4 regions of the Streptomyces sp. NPDC048211 genome follow, and region 1 is predicted to be linked to each of the others. Evidence: riboswitches for the same ligand, from Rfam matches in the RefSeq annotation. Region 1 holds a riboswitch; each other region holds the start of a gene.
The links. A riboswitch is a leader RNA that binds a small molecule or an ion and turns the genes downstream of it on or off. The one in region 1 is predicted to bind cyclic di-AMP.

Region 1 (4,522 bases):
GCAGCCGCCTGCCGATCCACGGGACCAGGTACTCGCGGGCCCAGTGGATGTCGTCGCGCCGCACTTCGAGCGTTCCGCGCTGTGCCTGCGGCGGCCACGGCTGGTCCGGGTCGGCGGGCACGTCGAGGCCGAGCACCTGCGCGGCGCGCAGCGCGACCCGGGTGTGGCCCTCCGCCGACAGGTGCAGCCGGTCGTCGTCCCAGGCCCGCCGGTCCTGCACCGAGCGCAGGGACCAGAGGTCGAGCACCGGACAGTCGTACCGGTCGGCGATGGACCGCACATGGGCGGTGTAGGTGGCGATCTTGCCGCGCAGATGCCGCAGCACGGGAACGTTGCGGGTGTCGAAGCCGGTGGTGACCATGACGGTGCCGACCGACCTGGTCAGGTCGGCGACCGCGCGCTCGAAGCGCTCGGCCACGTCGTCGGGGTCCGTGCCCGGCCGGATGATGTCGTTGCCGCCTGCGCAAAAGCTCACCAGATCGGGGGCGAGTTCCCTGGCGCGCGGCACCTGTTCCTCGACGATCTGGTCGAGGAGGCGTCCTCGTACGGCGAGATTGGCGTATCTGAAGTTCCCGTGCGCGGATCCTGCGGTGTCCACCGCGTCGGTGTCCGGGAGCTGGTCCGCGAGGAGTACCGCGAACCGGTCGGCCCATCCGACGAAGGTTCCGTCCGGGCCGGGGTCACCGACGCCCTCGGTGAAGCTGTCGCCAATCGCCGCGTACGACCCGATGGCGCCCTGTCGGTTGATGACGCCCTGCTGGATGTTGTTCGAATCGTCTGCCACAAGGGCATATCCTGCACCGCCGAATGTGACCTACGCGACCGTAATACGGGGTTGACGGGTGGTGAGATAGACCACCCGGTCAGTTTTTGGTAAAGGGGGAATAAGTGCGCTGCGCATACCGCGCACCGCACGGCAGAGGGACGGTGCGCCGCCGCGCACCGTCCCTCTATGCATTGCTCGGATCCGGTTCACCGGACCGGTGTTGCGTGGATCAGACGTTGATCCCGTGCGACGCCAGGTAGGCGATCGGGTCGATGTCCGAGCCGTACGCCGGACCCGTGCGGACCTCGAAGTGGAGGTGCGGGCCGGTGGCGTTGCCGGTGGCGCCGGAGAGGCCGACCTGCTGGCCCGCGGTCACGGTCTGACCCGCCGAGACGGAGAGCGAGGACATGTGGCCGTACTGCGAGTAGTGGCCGTCGGCGTGCTTGATGACGACCTCGTTGCCGTACGCGCCGCCCCAGCCGGCGGTGACGACGGTGCCGGAGGTGATCGCCTTCACGCTCGTGCCGGTGGAGACGGGGAAGTCGATGCCGGTGTGGCTGCCGCTGGACCAGTTGGCACCGGAGGCGCGGTACGCGGTGGTGTGGTTGCCCGGGACCGGGTGGACGTAACCGGAGTCGTTGCTCTGGGTCGCCGGGGCCGAGGTCTCCTGGGACGACGAGTCGTCGGAGGAGGAGGTGTCGGAGGCCGTGGAGGCCTTCGTCTCGGACTGGACCGGGGCCTTGGGCGCGGCCTTCGACGGAGTGGTGGAGGTGGTCGAGGCGTGGCCCCAGGCCTTGCCGCCGAGGGTCAGCTTCATGCCCGGGAAGATCAGGCTCGGGTTCTCGCCGACGACCTGACGGTTGTCCTGGTACAGCTTCTCCCAGCCGCCCTTGAGCTTGTGCTGGGCAGCGATCTTCGACAGGTAGTCGCCGGAGACCACGGTGTAGGAGGTGGTGCCGGCCTGCTTCTTCGCGACCGGGGTGGCCGGGGTGGCGTGCGTGGCGGCCGACTGCGAAGCGGCGGGAGCGGCCTGCTCCGCGGCGTTGGCACCGGTGGCGCCGAGCAGCGGAAGCGCGATGACGGCTCCGCCGGCACTCGCGACGACGACGCCGCGGGCGATGGTGCTGGACTTGGGACGGCGGTGCTTACCCGATATGGGCATGAAGGTTTTCCTCTCCGGCGCCTACGAGGTGAGCTGTCGGGTTCGGACTGGAGATGTCCGGTCGCGGCTGGCGCGACTTCACCCCGAGCCGGCCGGTTTCCCGGTCGGCGGCTTACCTGGTTCCCCCGCTCCTGCCACGCGGTGAGTGGGTGCGAATTCCGGGCGGCGGCAGGATTAGGCGGTCCGTCCGGATTGACAGCGAACGTAAGCGAGCCAGGACGGCGGAAACAAGCCACGGGTTCCGCCGTCGAATCCGCTCCGGAAAATCGGCGAAGAATTCCCGTCACACTCCGTGGATTATGGATCTTGGCTTTCCGCGCGGCGTCCGGGATACCCGCACGCCCCACCGCCACACACCGTCACGGATATGATCCCGCTCACGAGAGGGCGATCATCTCCCGCATAAGCGGGGCATGTTCGACTAAAAGCCTCAATACGGACATGTCATGCCCGCCGCCCCGCCGCGCCGGAAGGACGGCGGGGGTCGGGACCTTCACGAGAGGGCCCGCGGGCCGGCACGACGACCCGAAACCCGGACCCGAAGTGCAGGCCCAAAATGGGGCCTGCCCAAGATGATTGTCCGAGGAATCAATGTCGTATCGTCACGAGAGTGGACCCACCGGCGACACGCGCCGGTGACAGAGCCTCCAGGAGTGACCGTGACGCAGCAGCTGCCGCAGACCCCGTCGACGGAGCCCGAACTGGCGGGTGTCCGCAATTTCCGTGACGTGGGCGGCCTGCCCACCACGGACGGCCGCCGGGTGCGGTACGGACGGCTCTACCGCAGTGGTCACCTGGCACACGCCACGGCCGAGGACACCACGTTCCTCGCGGGTCTCGGGCTGCACACCGTCTTCGACTTCCGCAACGAGGCCGACCACAAGCTGGACGGGCTGGACGTGGAGCTGCCCGGCGTGCGCAACGTGTGTATCCCGCTCACCGACCCGGCGGACGGTGCGGAGTTCTGGCGGATGGTGCGCGACGGCGACACGGACGAGCTGCGGTCGATCCTGGCCGACGGCAAGGGATCCCACCGCATGATCGCTTCCTACCGGCAGATCATCCTGGAGCGCACGGCCGAGCACAGCCGGGTACTGCACGCCCTGGCCGAGGACAGCGTGCCCGCCCTGATGCACTGCGCGGCCGGCAAGGACCGCGCGGGCCTTTCGATCGCGGTGTCCCTGCTCGCCGTCGGCGTCGAGCGCGAAGCCATCGAGGCCGACTACCTCAAGTCCAACGACGCACACCGCCGCTACAAGGTCCGCCGCAGCGACACCTCCCCCGCCGGAATGTCGCCCGAGGTGATGGAGCTGCTCAATCCGCTCTTCGGCGCCCACCCCGACTACCTCGCCTCGGCCTTCACCACCATCGACGAGACCTGGGGCAGCACCGACCGCTACCTCGCCGACGCCCTCAAGGTCACCCCGGAGACGCGGGAGCGGCTGCGCGAGCGCCTGCTCGACGAGGTCTGACCGGCCGGGCGGCGCCACCGCCCCAGGACCCGGTGGTGTGCCGCCGAAGCATCCGGTGGCGCATCACCACGGCCGCCGTCGGCGCACCGCCCCAGCATCAGGTGGCCCACCACCACGGTCGGTGCCTGTGTGTCCCCACCGCTACTGGTTGTGCATCCCCACGGCGAACAGCAGGTAGAGGAAGCCCGCGATGATGTGCCCGGCCACCAGGTAGGCGAAGAGCCTGATGACGAGCCCGCGGGGCATCTTCTTCTCCTGCGGGTCGTAGTTCTTCGGGCGGCCCGGGCCGAGCGGGTCGTAGTTCTCGGAATCGGACATGACAGGTCCTCTCTGGCGACCGGCGGGCCGGTGGCGGGGACGGCGCCTCAGCGACGGTGGATCCCGCTGCCGAGACACAGCTCGGCGGCGGGGCTCTGCAGCAAGGTGTGGACGAAGAGCAGCTCGGCGCCGTCGCGGTCCAGCGCCGCGATCCGGTGCGGGGTGAGCGAGTCGAAGTGCGCGCTGTCCCCGGGGGCGAGGTCATGGACCGTCTCCCCGAGCGTCACCCTGAGATGTCCGGCCAGGACATACAGCCACTCCTCGCCGGGATGGACGCGCACCAGATCACCCTGGGCGCCGTGCGGGACCCTGACACGCAGGGCCTGCATGGCCCGGCCGGGGCCGCCGGCCTGCTGGTACATCCAGCCGTCGGCCTCGGCACCCTCGAACCTGCGGCCGCGGACGATCGCGTCACGTTCCGTGGGGCTCTCGCCGAGCAGCTCGGAGACCGTCGTACCGTAGATCCTGGCGAGTCCGAGCAGCATCGGCAGCGAGGGCTGGCGCCGGCCCGTTTCGAGCCGGGACAGGTGGGCGGGCGAGAGTCCGGCCCGCTGGGCGGCGGTCTCCAGGGTGAGACCACGGCTGCGGCGCAGATCGCGCAGGCGTGGAGCGACCCCGGGCAGCTCGTCGGCCGCCCCTCCTTCTGGAGGATTCATACCCTCATTGGGCCAGGAAATTTCCTCGGAGGCAAATTTCTTGCCTCCGAGGCAAAAGCGTCCGGTCGTGCCGTATGCGCCCGTGATCAGCGGTTGGCGACAGCCTGCTTCACCAGGGTCCGGCCGAAGTCCCACATCAGCCCGCCGC
Region 2 (4,522 bases), on a different contig from region 1:
CTCGATGGAGACCAGCGGGTACGCGGAGACGAGCTCCTCGTAGTACTCGGTCATCTCGGCGGCCGAGCGGGACTTGCCCTCGAACTCGTACTTGCCGTCCTTGTAGAACTCGGACGCGGCGACGTCGAGCGCGAGCGCGATGTCCTTGCCCGGGGCGTAGCCGGCTTCCTTGATGGCCTCGACGATGAGGTCCAGGGCGGCGCGGTTCGACTCCAGGTTCGGCGCGAAGCCGCCCTCGTCACCGAGACCGGTGGACAGGCCCTTGGTCTTCAGGACCTTCTTCAGCGTGTGGTAGACCTCGGCGCCCCAGCGCAGGGCCTCGGAGAAGGACTCCGCGCCGATCGGGGCGATCATGAACTCCTGGATGTCCACGTTGGAGTCGGCGTGCGACCCACCGTTGAGGATGTTCATCATCGGGACGGGCAGCAGGTGCGCGTTCGGACCGCCGAGGTAGCGGAACAGCGGCAGGTCCGAGGCCTCGGACGCGGCGTGGGCCACGGCGAGCGAGACGCCGAGGATGGCGTTGGCGCCGAGGGAGCCCTTGTTCTCGGTGGCGTCCAGGTCGAACATCGCCTGGTCGATCAGCCGCTGCTCGGTCGCGTCGTAGCCGACGAGCTCCGGGCCGATCTGCTCGATCACGGCGAGGACGGCCTTTTCGACACCCTTGCCGTGGTAGCGGTTGGGGTCGCCGTCGCGAAGCTCAATGGCCTCGAACGCGCCGGTGGAGGCGCCGGACGGAACAGCAGCACGGCCCGTGCTGCCGTCGTCGAGGCCGACCTCGACCTCGACCGTGGGGTTTCCGCGGGAGTCGAGGATTTCCCTGGCTACGACGACGTCGATGGACGGCACGAGGCATCTCCTTCTGGGATGTGACGCTTGTGGTGCAGGGTCGCTTTGGCCTTGCGACAAGAGCCTAACCGGCCCGGCCGCCCCAACCGGCCGACCGCCCGTCCCCTGGGACGAAAAAGGACCCAAGGGCAGGCACAGTGGGGCAAAAGGCCAGAAATTTACTGACGAGTAACGACAACAGTTGAACGGTCAACGCAGAAACCGGCGCACCCCGGACCGGTACGCACGGGGGGAGGGTGCGCGCCGGGCCGGGGCGGCCGGGGTCATCAGCGAGGAGAGATCGCGACTACTTCGTCAGGTGGAGCTGCTGACCGGGGTAGATCAGGTCGGCGTCCGTGACGATGTCCTTGTTGAGCTTGAAGAGCTGCTCCCAGCCGCCCTTGACCTTGTGGTCGGCGGCGATCTTGCTCAGGGAGTCACCGGTGATGACCTTGTACTCGCCGTCACCCTTCTCGACCTTCTTGCCGGTCGGGGTCGTGACGGTCTTCGACTCGGCCTTGGGGGCGGCCGAACGCTCGGAGCGGTTGGTGGCGGGGGCCTCGGTGCGCTCGGCCTTCTTCGGCTCGGCCTGCTTCGGGGCGGCCTCGGCCTTCGGCGCGGTCTCGGTCTTGGCGGCGGAGGAGCCGGTGTCGACACCCGGGTCGACACCGTCGTTGCTCAGGTTGCCGGCACCGGCGCAGGACCAGGCGCCCGGACCCTGCATGTCGAGGAGCTTCTCGGCGGTGGCGATCTGCTGGGCCTTGGTGGCCAGGTCGGCGCGGGCCGCGTACTGGGTGCCACCGGCGGCGGCCCAGCTGGACTGCGAGAACTGCAGGCCGCCGTAGTAGCCGTTGCCGGTGTTGATGGACCAGTTGCCACCGGACTCGCACTGGGCGACGGCGTCCCACGTGGACACGGAGGCGGCGGAAGCGCCGGTCGCACCCATCAGGGGCACGGCGATGGCGGCACCGGCGACACCGGCGAGCGTGGCGATACGGACGGCCTTGGACGGGCGACGGTGCTTGTTGCCCTTGCTGTTGAGCAGCATCGAGACTTCTCCTCACCGACGCCTACGAGGTGAGCTGTCGGGTTCGGGCCAAGTGAGTTGCCCGGTCGCACGTCCTAGCGCACGACTTCACCCCAAGCCGGTCCTGATCCGTCTTGCGACGATCGGGCCCGGCGCTTACCTGGGTCCCCCGCTCCTGCCTACGGCGCTTTACGCGTCTGTTCCCTTCGACCGACGGCAGGATTCGGCGTGACGGTCGACGGGGCCCGCGGTGCGAGCGGTTCCGACCGTAATCACACCCCACCCTCATATCCAAAGATGGACATACCGGATAAACAGCCCTTCCTTGCATCCGAAGAACCCTCGTTTGCGCAGGTCGGAACGGATGCGGCGGGACCTCCCGGACAAGACGCGCCAGTTCACGCAAAGAGACCCATGTCTCACTCCGTCAAAAGTGGGACATAGGCCTCTTAACTACCCCAATTTTTGGGGTGTTTTCAGCTGATCATCAGACTGCGCTCACTCGGTCTTCAGGCCGAGATCGAGGCTCTGGCCAGGCAGGATGAGGTCCGGGTCGGAGCCCACCTCCGCCTTGTTGGCCTCGTACAGCTGGGTCCAGCCGCCGGCCAGGTGCTGCGCGTCGGCAATCGCCCAGAGGTTGTCGCCTGCGCGCACGGTGTACGTACCGTCAGCAGCCGGGGCAGCGGTGTCGCGTGCGTCACTGTCACCGCGCGAGGCGTGCCGCCCCGCGTCACGGTCACCGGCGCGGCCACTCGCCCGGGTCTCCTCGGGGGCCGGAGCACCCCGGTGCTTGCCGGCCTTCTCCTGACCTCCTGCCGGGTCCTCCTCGGCGCCGGAGGCCTTGCCCGAGGGCGTGGCGGAGGGGGTGGCCGACGGAGAGGCGGACGCGTCCGGCTTTCCGCCCTTGCCCTTGGCGTCGTCCGCGGCGTCGCCCGTGGCCTCGTCCGCCGGCGTGGTCGCGTCCGAGGACTCGTCGTCCGACGCGGCGTCATCACCGGAGGAGTCGGCGCTCGCGGACGGGTCCGCGCTTCCGGACGGGTCGGCGGACGGGGTGCTGCCCGGGTCCACGCCCGGCAGGCCGCTGTCCACGGCGAGGCCCGAGACGACCGCGCAGCTCGGCCACGCCTTCGGCCCCTGGTCCTCCAGGACCTTCTCCGCCACGGCGATCTGCTGCGAGCGGCTGGCGAGGTCCGCGCGCTCGGCGTACGACTCGCCGCCGTACGACTTCCAGACCTCCTGCGAGAACTGCAGGCCGCCGTAGTAGCCGTTGCCGAGGTCGGCGCTCCACATCCCGCCGCTCTCGCACTCGGCCACCCGGTCCCAGGTCGAGGCGTCGGCGGCGTGCGCGCCTGCCGCGCCGAGCAGCGGGATGGCGATGGCCGAGCCGGTCACGCCTGCGGCGACGATGATCGCGGGTGCCTGCCGAGGGCGACGGTGTCTGCCGTTCGCGGAGCCCATGGGGATGCCTTCCGTGTGACTGACGAGTGACTGGTGAGTCGAACGGTGAACCTAGCGGGACTCGAACGTGTGTCACAAGTCGATGCAGCAGAGATCACGTGAAAGTCACAGAGTTGACAGAGTGTCACCTTCATCGTGTGCCCGCTCCGGTGCGAACTCCACCGGCAGCGTGCGCAGTCCACGCATGATGAGACCGCCACGCCACCGCAAATCGGCAGGATCTCCCGCAAGTCGCAGGTCCGGGAGGCGTTTCAGGAGCGTGGCGAGGGCGACCTGCCCCTCCAGCCGGGCGAGCGGCGCTCCCAGGCAGTAGTGGATTCCGTGACCGTAACCGAGGTGCTGATTGTCACGCCGCGCGAGATCCAGCACGTCCGGTCCGCCGAAGCGTTCGGGGTCCCGGTCGGCGGCCGCCAGCACCACGAGAACGGGGTCACCCCCGGCGACCCGCTGTCCGCCGATGGTCAGCGCCTCGGTGGCGTACCGCCAGGTCGCCAGCTCCACCGGGCCGTCGTACCGCAGCAGTTCCTCGACACCCGTGGCCAGGAGCTCCGTCTCCCCCGCGGCAAGGGAACCCTGGAGCCGCGCGCGCTGTTCGGGGTGACCCAGCAGGGTGTGGACGCTGTTGCCGATCAGGTTCACGGTCGTCTCAAAACCGGCAAAGAGGATGATAAAGGCCATCGCGGCAGCCTCGTTCTCCGTCAGGTGCTCACCGTGATCGCTCGCCCGGATCAGCCCCGAGATCAGGTCGTCCCCCGGGTTCTCGCGCTTGCGGTGGATCAGTTCGAGGAGATAGCTCCGCATCTTCTTCACGGACCGGGCGACCCCGCCGCGCGGCCCGCCGCCGTGGCGGATCATCATGCCCGCCCATTCCCGGAAGTCGTCCTGGTCCTCGCGCGGAACGCCCAGCAGGTCGCAGATCGCGTAGATGGGGAGCGGGAAGGCGAACTCGTGGATGAGGTCCGCCTCGCCCTTGCCGGCGAACCCGTCGATGAGCCGGTCGGTCAGCTCCTGCACGCGCGGAGCGAACTCCGCGACGCGACGCGGGGTGAACGCCTTGGACACGAGTCGGCGCAGCCGGGTGTGGTCGGGCGGGTCGATGTTCAGCAGATGCGTCATCAACTCCGCTTTGCGCTCGCCCGGGATCCCCGTCTTCCCCTTGGCGTGCGCGGACTCGGCGTGGTGCGCGGGGTTCTTGGACAGCCGGTTGTC
Region 3 (4,522 bases), on a different contig from region 1:
GGGCGCCCGCGTGGTGGTACAGCAGCCCGAACTCGCCGAGCCGGTACAGGGTCAGCCGTCCGACCTGGAGATCGAGGCGCGGGAAGTGGCTCGCATGCGCGAGACCCTGACCGGCATGCTGGCCCGTCACACCGGCCGCTCCGCCGCGCAGATCACCGCCGACACCGAACGCGACCTCATCCTGGACGCCGAGGGAGCCAGGGACTACGGGCTGGTCGACCACATCATCCAGAACCGCTCGCTGCCTCCGCAGTCGGCGCGGTGAATCCCCGATGCAGCCACCGGAGTTCGTCCCGCTGCCCGCCCTGACCCGTGCGGAGGGCGAGTTCATCGACCGCTACCTGCAAGTCCTCGACCAGGTGGGCCGGATCAACCCGGCCCACGGCGGCGACACCTACGACGCGCTGCGGGCCGCGCAGGCGCTGGCCTCGTACGCGGTCGCTCTGCGGGAAGCGGTCACGTTGATGCACGAGCGGGGCGAATCGCGGATCCACGCAGTCACGTTGACCCGGGCACTGCGCGTGCTGGACGGCGAACGTCGGGCGGGGCGGGTCACCATCCCGCCCGCCCCACCGAGTTGATCAGCACCCCGACCCGACACGCCCGACGCGTCGGCCGAATTTTCTCGCTCGTTCGGCGTAGGCGTTACTTCGCACGAGGGACAACTCGATTTGCGCTTTCGAGGTGGACGCTGGGTGAAATCTCCCGTTCCGCCGCTGGTACGGCACCGGGAGGCGAGCGCCGGACGTTTCCCTTGAGGCCATCTGCCCACCCGAACGGGTCAGTCGTGATGAGCCTCACATATCGCCGTTTCACCTCGGAAATCCGGCACTCGGTGAGTCAAGATCCCTGGGACGACAAGCCCCCGCCACCGCGGCGGGGCGGTCCGGGCGGACGCCGAGTCCTGCCGCCGCCCGGATGCCTGGTCGACAGGAGTGGATCGGCAGGAGTGGAGGACCCGAGCACAACGGGCCGACCGGGCTTTCGGTCGACCCTCGGGGTGAAGCCGCATCCGCGGCCGGGCAACTTCGCCAGCCCGAACCCGACAGGTCATCCTTCACAGGCGGCTGACGAAGGGTTGCGCATGACTGCGCAGGTTCATGTCCCGTCTCTGCTTGCCCGGGCCACGACGGCCTCGGTCATGACTCTCGCCGCCGTCGGCGGCACGCTGTTCGTCCCCGGCGCCGTGACCGACGCCCAGGCCGCGACACACTCGACGAAGGCCCTCAACATCGCCGCGTCGAAGAAGGGGGCGCCCTACCGGTGGGGCGCCACCGGGCCCAGCCGCTTCGACTGTTCCGGGCTGACGCTCTACTCGTTCAAGAAGGCGGGCAAGAAGCTCCCGCGCACGGCCCAGCAGCAGTACAACAAGACCCGCCACATCTCGTCGTCCCAACGGCAGCGCGGCGATCTGGTCTTCTTCCATTCCGGCCGCAGCATCTACCACGTCGGCATCTACGCGGGCAGCGGCAGGATCTGGCACTCCCCCAAGACCGGGGCCGTGGTCCGCCTGGAGAAGATCTGGACGAAGAGCGTCTACTACGGCCGGGTCCGCTGAAGCCCCTCCCCGGCTCCCGCTCCCGCGTCAGTGCAGCAGCGGACCGGTCACCAGGACCAGCCCCAGTGCGGTGAGTGCCGCGCCGCTGCCGCCCTCGATCGCCCGGGCGGTACGCGGCCGGCGCAGCCACCGGCCCAGGCGGTCCACCAGGAGCGCCACGGCCGGGAACCAGATCAGCGCCAGCACCACGACGATCGCGGCCAGCAGCAGCGTTCTGGGCAGGGGCGCCGCCCCGGCCGGCACGAACTGCGGCAGCAGGCTGAGGAAGAGCACGGGCGCCTTGGGGTTCAGCGCGTTGGTGAGGAAGCCCTGGCGCAGTGCGCGCCCGGTTCCTTTCGCGGCCCTCGCGCCGCCCTGCTCGCCCTCCTCACCCTGCCCGTTCTCCGGGCCCGGCCCGGAGCGGCGGCGGGCCGCGTGGAGGGCGCTGATGCCCAGGTAGAGCACGTAAGCGCCGCCCAGAAGCTGGATCGTCCGGAACAGCACGGGCACCGCCACCAGTACGGCCGCCAGGCCGGCGACGGCGAGCGCGGTGTGGACGAGGAGGCCTCCGGCGACCCCGAGCGCCGTCGCCACCCCCGCGGCACGCGAGGCGAGGGCGTTGCGTACGACGACGGTGAAGTCCGCGCCGGGCAGCGCGACCATCGCTGCGGCGACCCCGACGAAGGCAGTCAGTTGTGCGTCCATGCCTCCACCCTGGACCCCTGAGCCCTTTAGCATGTACTTGCAATCTTGTGGGTCTGCCAAAAGGAATGCTTAATGTACGACCCGACGCGGCTCGCGGCGCTGGTGGCGGTCGCCGAGGCCGGCTCGATCACCCGGGCCGCAGCCCGGCTCGGTTACACCGCTCCCGCGCTGTCACAACAGCTCGCCAAGCTGGAGCGCGAGGCGGGGGCCGCTCTGCTGGTGCGCCACCACCGTGGCGCCCGCCTGACGGCGGCGGGCGAACTGCTCGCCGGGCGCGCCCGGCGGGTCCTCGACGAGATGGACCGGGCCCGCCACGAGCTGGCGCAACTCGCGGGACTGTCCGGCGGGCGCCTGCGGGTCGGCACGTTCACCACGGCGGGCATCCATCTGCTGCCGCCGGTGCTGAGTGCGTTCCGCCGTGCGCACCCGGACGTGGAACTGGTCGTCACCGAGTACGAGCCGCCGGACGGGGTGGCCGCGGTGGCGGCGGGCGAGGTGGATCTGGCTCTGACCCATGCCTACGAGCCTGCCGCCGCGACGGCGCTGCCCTCGGGCGTCCTGGCCGAGCCGCTCCTGATCGAGGAACTGGTACTGATCACCGCCGTCGGGCAGGTCCTGGCGGACGGCAGCGGGCGGCTCCCGGTGACGGAGCTGGCAGGCCGGCCCCTGATCAGCAGCGCGCCCACCCATCCGCCGCGCCGCGGAGTGGAGAGCGCCCTCGCCGAGGCGGGGGCGTCGCCGGCGGTGGTCTGCGAGTCGCCCGGCTATGCGCTGGTGTGTGCGCTGGTCAGCGCGGGCATCGGCATGGCTGTCGTACCCGAGATGGTCGCCGCGATGTCGCCCACACCGCTGTCCGTGCGGCGGCTGGAGCCGGCCGCATTCCGCCGGACGATCTCGGTGGTGCACCGCGGCGACCGTGCGAGCGCCGCGGCGGCGACACTGCGCGCGCTGCTGCGCAGCGGATTCGGGCGGGCCTCGGGACCTCAGTGACCGGCGTGGCGGTCAGTGCTGGACCGGTACGTCCCACGGCAGGGCGATCCAGACGGTCTTCCCGCCGTCCGGAGTGGGCGTGACGGTCAGCCGGCCGCCGTACTCCTTGGCCAGCGCGCGGATGATCACCATCCCGCGCCCGTTGTCCTGCTGCACGGCCGCCGGAAGCCTTTGGGGCCAGCGGGGGTGACTGTCCGTCACCCCGATACGGAGCTGTTCCTCCCGCTCCAGCCGGAGGTCCACGGTGAAGGTGGGTGACTGCCCGAAGGTGTGCTGGACGGCGTTGGTCGCGAGCTCCGAGACGATGAGCCGGACGGTCTCCCCCGTGTCCGCGCCGTCGGGCAGCCCCCATCCGGCCAGTACCCGGGCCACATACCTCCGAGCGGCGGAGACCGAAACCGGCTCGCTCGGCAGAGTGACGCTTGCTTCTTGATGGTCTGCCATGGCGAGCCGTCCCTTTCCCACCCGGAAGCGACCCCGCGATCGATGGTCCGGGTTGTGCTTCGCGCCAGATTGCCACTGATGCTGCCCTCTGTAACGGCGATCCACCAAGATATGCATATATCTGTCGCTCGAAGCGGTGAACTCTGCCCCGGATGCCCCGTAAGGGCGCCACACTGTCCGCTCGGCAGAGAGCGTTCGTCAGGAGTGGGAGGGAGGCACCGCATGCGGCACGGCCCTGCGGTACGACGCCGCAAGCTCGGGGAGGAACTGCGGAGTCTGCGCCATGCGACGGGGCTCACGAGCCGGGACGCGGCCCGTCTGCTCGGCTGGCACCAGTCGAAGGTCAGCCGGATCGAGACCGGCGTGAGCGGAGTGCAGCCCGGTGATGTGACCCGGCTGCTCGACACGTACGGCACGGACGACCCGAAGCTGCGCGAGGTCCTGGAGGCGCTGGCAGGGTCGGCGGGCGGGGGCGGCGCGGGGTGGTGGCACGCGTACCGCGGTCTGATCCCGCCGCAGTACCGCGACTTCATCAGCCTGGAGTCGCAGGCGCGCACCGCGCGCACGCTGGAGACCTCGGTGGTACCGGGCCTGTTGCAGACCGCCGACTACGCGCGCGCGGTGACCCGGGCCTCGCTCGACGGGCTGCCCACCGGACAGCTGGACTCGCTGGTGGAAGTGCGGTTGGCGCGGCAAGGGGTCCTGCGGAGCGATCCACCGCTGAGGCTGAGCGCGGTGCTGGACGAGGCGGTGCTACGGCGGGAGGTCGGCGGCCGCCGGGTGATGCGTGAACAGCTGCGCCACCTCAGCAGGGTGGCCCGACTCCCGCATGTACAGCTCCAGTTG
Region 4 (4,522 bases), on a different contig from region 1:
AGAGGCCGGGGTGACCGGGGCGGGGGCGGGGGTGGGTGTGAGCGGTGCGGTCATCGTCGAGGGCCCTCCAGACAGGCTGCGATGGGAGACCGGGAGCGGCTTGACGGCGCGGTGACATGCGTAATCCGGGGCCTGCTCGCACGGGCAGCCCACCGGTCCGGGGGATGCAGCAGATACCTTGCGGCAGAACACGTGTTCCTTGCAACACCTTCTCGTTTTAAACACTTTGACGGGATCGTGAAGATCGTCCGCAGGGGGCGGCGATGCGCCTGACCGTCAAAGGGGCTGCGGGGGTTGTTTGTTCGGGTTCGCCGACGTCTATCCGCGCCTGGTGCCCAGTGGTTGGGGAGGGCTTCCGGTCGTTCCCGGCAGAGCGTGGTCGTGGTGCGGCGCGGGACTGGTCGTGGTGCGGCGCAGGACTGGTCGTGGTGCGGCGCGGGGGCGGCGGCCGGTCGTGGTGCGGTCGGCGGATCGGTCGCGGATCGGCCGTGGGTCGGCGGCGTCCTCGGGGGGGTGCGGGCGACGGGTGGTCATGAGCGCCTCGAACATGCCGTAGAGTTGTGTTTACCGACGCGGGGTGGAGCAGCTCGGTAGCTCGCTGGGCTCATAACCCAGAGGTCGCAGGTTCAAATCCTGTCCCCGCTACTGAAGAATCAGGCCCGGCATGCATACAGCGTGCCGGGCCTGATTCGTTTGTGTGTGTACGCCGTCGGCCCGCCGGGCCGACGGCCTGTGCGGGCCGTACGCCGCGTATCCCCCCATTGGCCGACGAGGAGTCGCCCCGCGACCCTGCTCCGGGAAGCCTGGGGTGTGGTGCGCGGTACCGTCCGCGGCCGTGGATGTACCGGGCAGGAGAGCAGCAGGTGGGGAAGCGGGAGAAGCGGAGGACGAGGCGTGCCGGTGGCGTGCGGACCCGCCGGTTCGTCCGGGCCCTTCCCGCCCTGATGATCGGCGGGGGCGTGCTGTTCGACGCCTTCACCCCGCCCGCGTTCACCGCCATCCCGTTGTTCGCGGCCGCGCCGCTGATCGCCGCGCCGTTCTTCTCGCGGGCCAGCACCATCCGTACCGGAGCCGCCGCCCTGCTGGCCGTCGTCGGGCTGCGGATCTACAGCGGCACGCTGCTCCGGGTCGTGCCGTCCATCGAACTGCTCACCGTCCTCACCGTCTCCGTCCTCGCCGTCGTGATCAACGACGTCGTGCGGCGCAGCAACGAGCAGCTGGCCTCGGCCCGGGTCATCGCGGAGACCGCCATGCGGGCGGTGCTGCCGACGCCGTCCGACCGGATCGGCGGCCTGCATGTCGCCGCGCGGTACGAGGCGGCGCAGGCGGACGAGTTCGTCGGCGGCGACCTGTTCTCGGTCACGGACACCCCGCAGGGCGTGCGGCTGGTCGTCGGGGACGTACGGGGCAAGGGGCTGGACGCCGTCGAGGCCGTGGCGGTGATCATCGGCGCGTTCCGGGAGGCGGCCGAGCAGGAGGAGTCGCTGGAAGGCGTGGCCCAGCGGCTGGAGCGTGCGCTGGCGCGCGAGTCCAGCACGCGCGGCGGTCTCGACGCCGTCGAGGGGTTCGTCACCGCGGTGCTCGCGGAGATCCCGCCGGGTGCGTCCTCGGTACGGATCGTCAACCGCGGCCACCCGGACCCGCTGCTGCTGCACACGGACGGGGAGCTGGAGGTGCTCGGGCCCTCGGTCCCGGCGCTGCCGCTGGGGATGGACCTGGGAGTGTGGCCGGACCGGTCGGACGTCTGGGACCTGCCCGCCGGGGCGACGCTCCTCCTCTATACGGACGGCCTCTCCGAGGCGCGTGACACCGAAGGCGTCTTCTACGACCCCGCCGAGCGGCTGCGGGGTCGGATCTTCCCGGGGCCCGAGGAGCTGCTGTCCGCGCTGACCGATGACGTGCGGCTGCATACGGGCGGCGAGTCGACGGACGACATGGCGTTGCTGGCGGTGGGCCGGCCGGCTGAGGGGCAGCCCGACCGGCGCAGGACTGTGAAGATCGTCGGCCTGGGCGATGGCGGCGGGTGAGTCCGAGGCCGGGGGTGGCGTGGGGGAGCGGTTGGCCATGATGCCACCGTCCGTAACCGAAGGGCACCCCTCCGCATAACATTTGACGCAACGTCAGAAATCGGTTGGTGACCGAGGGGTGATCAACTCGTCCGATTCCACCCGGTTGTGTCCCGTAAAGTCCAGGCCAAGGGGCTGAACGATCAGTGGGAACAGCTTGGAATCGGACCCCGGTGTCTATTAACGTTCGATAACGCAGCGCGGTTGTCCCAGCCGCCGTCAGTGGCGGCACCGTGCGCGAGCGCCGAATTCCGCAAGGGAACCGGGGAACCACCTACATGGGGTGAATCGGGCATCTCTGTCTCGTGACGAGACGGAGGAACCCGTAGGAGACCTTCCTGCTCCGAACCCGTCAGCTAACCCGGTAGGCGAGAAGGAAGGAAAGGAGTGCGCCCCCGTGGCGTCCAACAAGCCTGCCCCCGAAGCTCCCTCACGGTTCGTGCCCGAGTACGGCGACGACTTCGCGTCCCGGCCCGGCACCGTGGTCGGTACGGAGTACGGGGCCGCCTACGCGACCGATTACGGGACCGATCGGGGCAGCGACTTCGGAAACGACTTCCGCGCCGACGACTCAGGGCCCGACCGGACCTGGGAGGAATGGAATCCCACCGAGGACTCCGTCCGTCCCGTACGCGGCAAGCACCGCGTCGCCAAGCAGCGCAATGGTCTGGCCCGCAGCTCCACCGTCCTCGGCGTCGGCGTCATCGCGGCCGTCGGTGCGGGTGGCATGGCCACCGCCCAGAGCAAGCCGCCGGTCTCCATCTCTCTGCCCGATTCCATCGCGGACAATCTCCCCGACGCCAAGTCCCTCCCGGGCGTAGGCGCGCTGTTCTCGGGTGGGTCCGAGTCCGAGTCCGCGGCGGAGAAGGCCGAGGCGGCGATCGCCTCCGCTCCTCTGACCACCGCCGGCATCACCACCGCCGAGGCCGAGCAGGGCACCACCGACGCGGGCGAGGCCCTCCGCGCCCGCATCCTCCAGCAGGCCGAGCAGCAGCAGGACGCCGCCGACGCCGAGGTCAAGGCCGCAGCGGAGAAGGCCGCGGCCGAGAAGGCCGCCGCGGAGGCGAAGAAGCAGCAGGACGCCGCCGAGGCCAAGATCGCCGCGGAGAAGAAGAAGGCGGAGGAAGAGGCGAAGAAGAAGGCTGAGGCCCTCCGGCTCGCCAAGCTCGCCGCCAGCTACGCCATCCCCACCTCCTCGTACACGATCACCTCGACCTTCGGCGAGGCCGGATCGATGTGGTCCTCCGGCTACCACACGGGCCTCGACTTCGCGGCTCCCACCGGTACGCCGATCAAGGCGATCCACACCGGCACGATCAAGTCGGCGGGCTACTCCGGTTCCTACGGCTACCGCACCGTCCTGGAGCTGGAGGACGGCACCGAGCTGTGGTTCTGCCACCAGTCCTCGATGGACGTCAGCATCGGTCAGAAGGTCACGACCGGCGACACCATCGGACGCGTCGGCGCGACCGGCAACGTCACCGGCCCCCACCTCCACCTGGAGGTCCACACCCCGGACGGCACCGGCATCGACCCGATGCCCTGGCTGCAGGCCAGGGGCCTCACGGTCTGAGACCGTTCTCCCCCGCCGGTTCTCCGGCCGCGAAACCCCGGCAGCCCTGACGCTCACCCCCCGACGTCAGGGCTGCCGGTCTGTCTCCGTCGTCAGGGTCGGCCGGTCCGTCTCCGTCGTCAGGTGGGCCGGTCCGTCTCCGTCCCCTCGTCGCACCGGCTCGGATGTACAGGCCACGGAATAGTGGAGCCCGGGAAAACGGTTGTTCCACCCATGACTTCTCTCCGCAAGCTCGGCTCCTCCAGCCTCCAGGTCTTCCCGCTCGCCCTCGGGGGCAACGTCTTCGGCTGGACGGCGGACGAGGCGCAGTCCTTCGCCGTCCTCGACGCGTACGCGGCCGCCGGCGGCAATTTCATCGACACGGCCGACGCCTACTCGGCCTGGGTCCCCGGCAACGAGGGCGGCGAGTCGGAGTCCCTCATCGGCAAGTGGCTCGCCGCGCGTGGCAACCGTTCCGACATCGTCGTGGCCACCAAGGTCGGCGCCCACCCCGCGTACAAGGGGCTCTCCGCCACCACCATCAAGGCCGCCGCCGAGGAGTCGCTGCGCCGGCTCGGCACCGACCACATCGACCTCTACTACACGCACTTCGACGACGAGACGGTCCCGGTCGAGGAGATCATCACCGCCCTCGACCAGCTGGTGAAGGACGGCAAGGTCCGCGAGATCGCCGCGTCCAACATCAGCGCCCAGCGGCTCCGGGCCTCGCTGGACTTCTCCGAGCGCGAGGGGCTCGCCCGGTACGTGGCCCTGCAGCCCCACTACAACCTCGTCTCCCGGGACACGTACGAGGGCGAGCTCCAGGACACCGCCGAAGACGCCGGGCTCGCCGCCGTCCCGTACTTCGCCCTCGCCTCCGGGTTCCTCACCGGCAAGTACCGTC

Region 2: another riboswitch for cyclic di-AMP. It lies ahead of ACGFZA_RS27330 (transglycosylase family protein); the one in region 1 lies ahead of ACGFZA_RS12245 (peptidoglycan DD-metalloendopeptidase family protein).
Region 3: another riboswitch for cyclic di-AMP. It lies ahead of ACGFZA_RS29660 (C40 family peptidase); the one in region 1 lies ahead of ACGFZA_RS12245 (peptidoglycan DD-metalloendopeptidase family protein).
Region 4: another riboswitch for cyclic di-AMP. It lies ahead of ACGFZA_RS24705 (M23 family metallopeptidase); the one in region 1 lies ahead of ACGFZA_RS12245 (peptidoglycan DD-metalloendopeptidase family protein).

The regions. Positions count from the first base shown of each region.
Region 1 is NZ_JBIDAD010000002.1:1,231,789-1,236,310, reverse strand. Features, by position in the region: gene ACGFZA_RS12250 (SGNH/GDSL hydrolase family protein) at 1-784, opposite strand, end outside; gene ACGFZA_RS12245 (peptidoglycan DD-metalloendopeptidase family protein) at 996-1,928, opposite strand; cyclic di-AMP (ydaO/yuaA leader) riboswitch at 1,934-2,086, opposite strand; gene ACGFZA_RS12240 (tyrosine-protein phosphatase) at 2,588-3,400, shown strand; gene ACGFZA_RS12235 (DUF6126 family protein) at 3,542-3,718, opposite strand; gene ACGFZA_RS12230 (helix-turn-helix domain-containing protein) at 3,766-4,374, opposite strand; gene ACGFZA_RS12225 (aspartate aminotransferase family protein) at 4,461-4,522, opposite strand, start outside.
Region 2 is NZ_JBIDAD010000008.1:111,738-116,259, forward strand. Features, by position in the region: gene eno (phosphopyruvate hydratase) at 1-849, opposite strand, end outside; gene ACGFZA_RS27330 (transglycosylase family protein) at 1,136-1,876, opposite strand; cyclic di-AMP (ydaO/yuaA leader) riboswitch at 1,881-2,052, opposite strand; gene ACGFZA_RS27335 (transglycosylase family protein) at 2,354-3,313, opposite strand; gene ACGFZA_RS27340 (cytochrome P450) at 3,419-4,522, opposite strand, start outside.
Region 3 is NZ_JBIDAD010000009.1:213,495-218,016, forward strand. Features, by position in the region: gene ACGFZA_RS29650 (ATP-dependent Clp protease proteolytic subunit) at 1-265, shown strand, start outside; gene ACGFZA_RS29655 (hypothetical protein) at 273-581, shown strand; cyclic di-AMP (ydaO/yuaA leader) riboswitch at 886-1,081, shown strand; gene ACGFZA_RS29660 (C40 family peptidase) at 1,085-1,558, shown strand; gene ACGFZA_RS29665 (LysE family translocator) at 1,586-2,242, opposite strand; gene ACGFZA_RS29670 (LysR family transcriptional regulator) at 2,315-3,232, shown strand; gene ACGFZA_RS29675 (ATP-binding protein) at 3,245-3,676, opposite strand; gene ACGFZA_RS29680 (helix-turn-helix domain-containing protein) at 3,899-4,522, shown strand, end outside.
Region 4 is NZ_JBIDAD010000006.1:528,451-532,972, forward strand. Features, by position in the region: gene ACGFZA_RS24690 (hypothetical protein) at 1-54, opposite strand, end outside; tRNA gene ACGFZA_RS24695 (tRNA-Met) at 572-645, shown strand; gene ACGFZA_RS24700 (PP2C family protein-serine/threonine phosphatase) at 906-2,027, shown strand; cyclic di-AMP (ydaO/yuaA leader) riboswitch at 2,299-2,452, shown strand; gene ACGFZA_RS24705 (M23 family metallopeptidase) at 2,464-3,639, shown strand; gene ACGFZA_RS24710 (aldo/keto reductase) at 3,853-4,522, shown strand, end outside.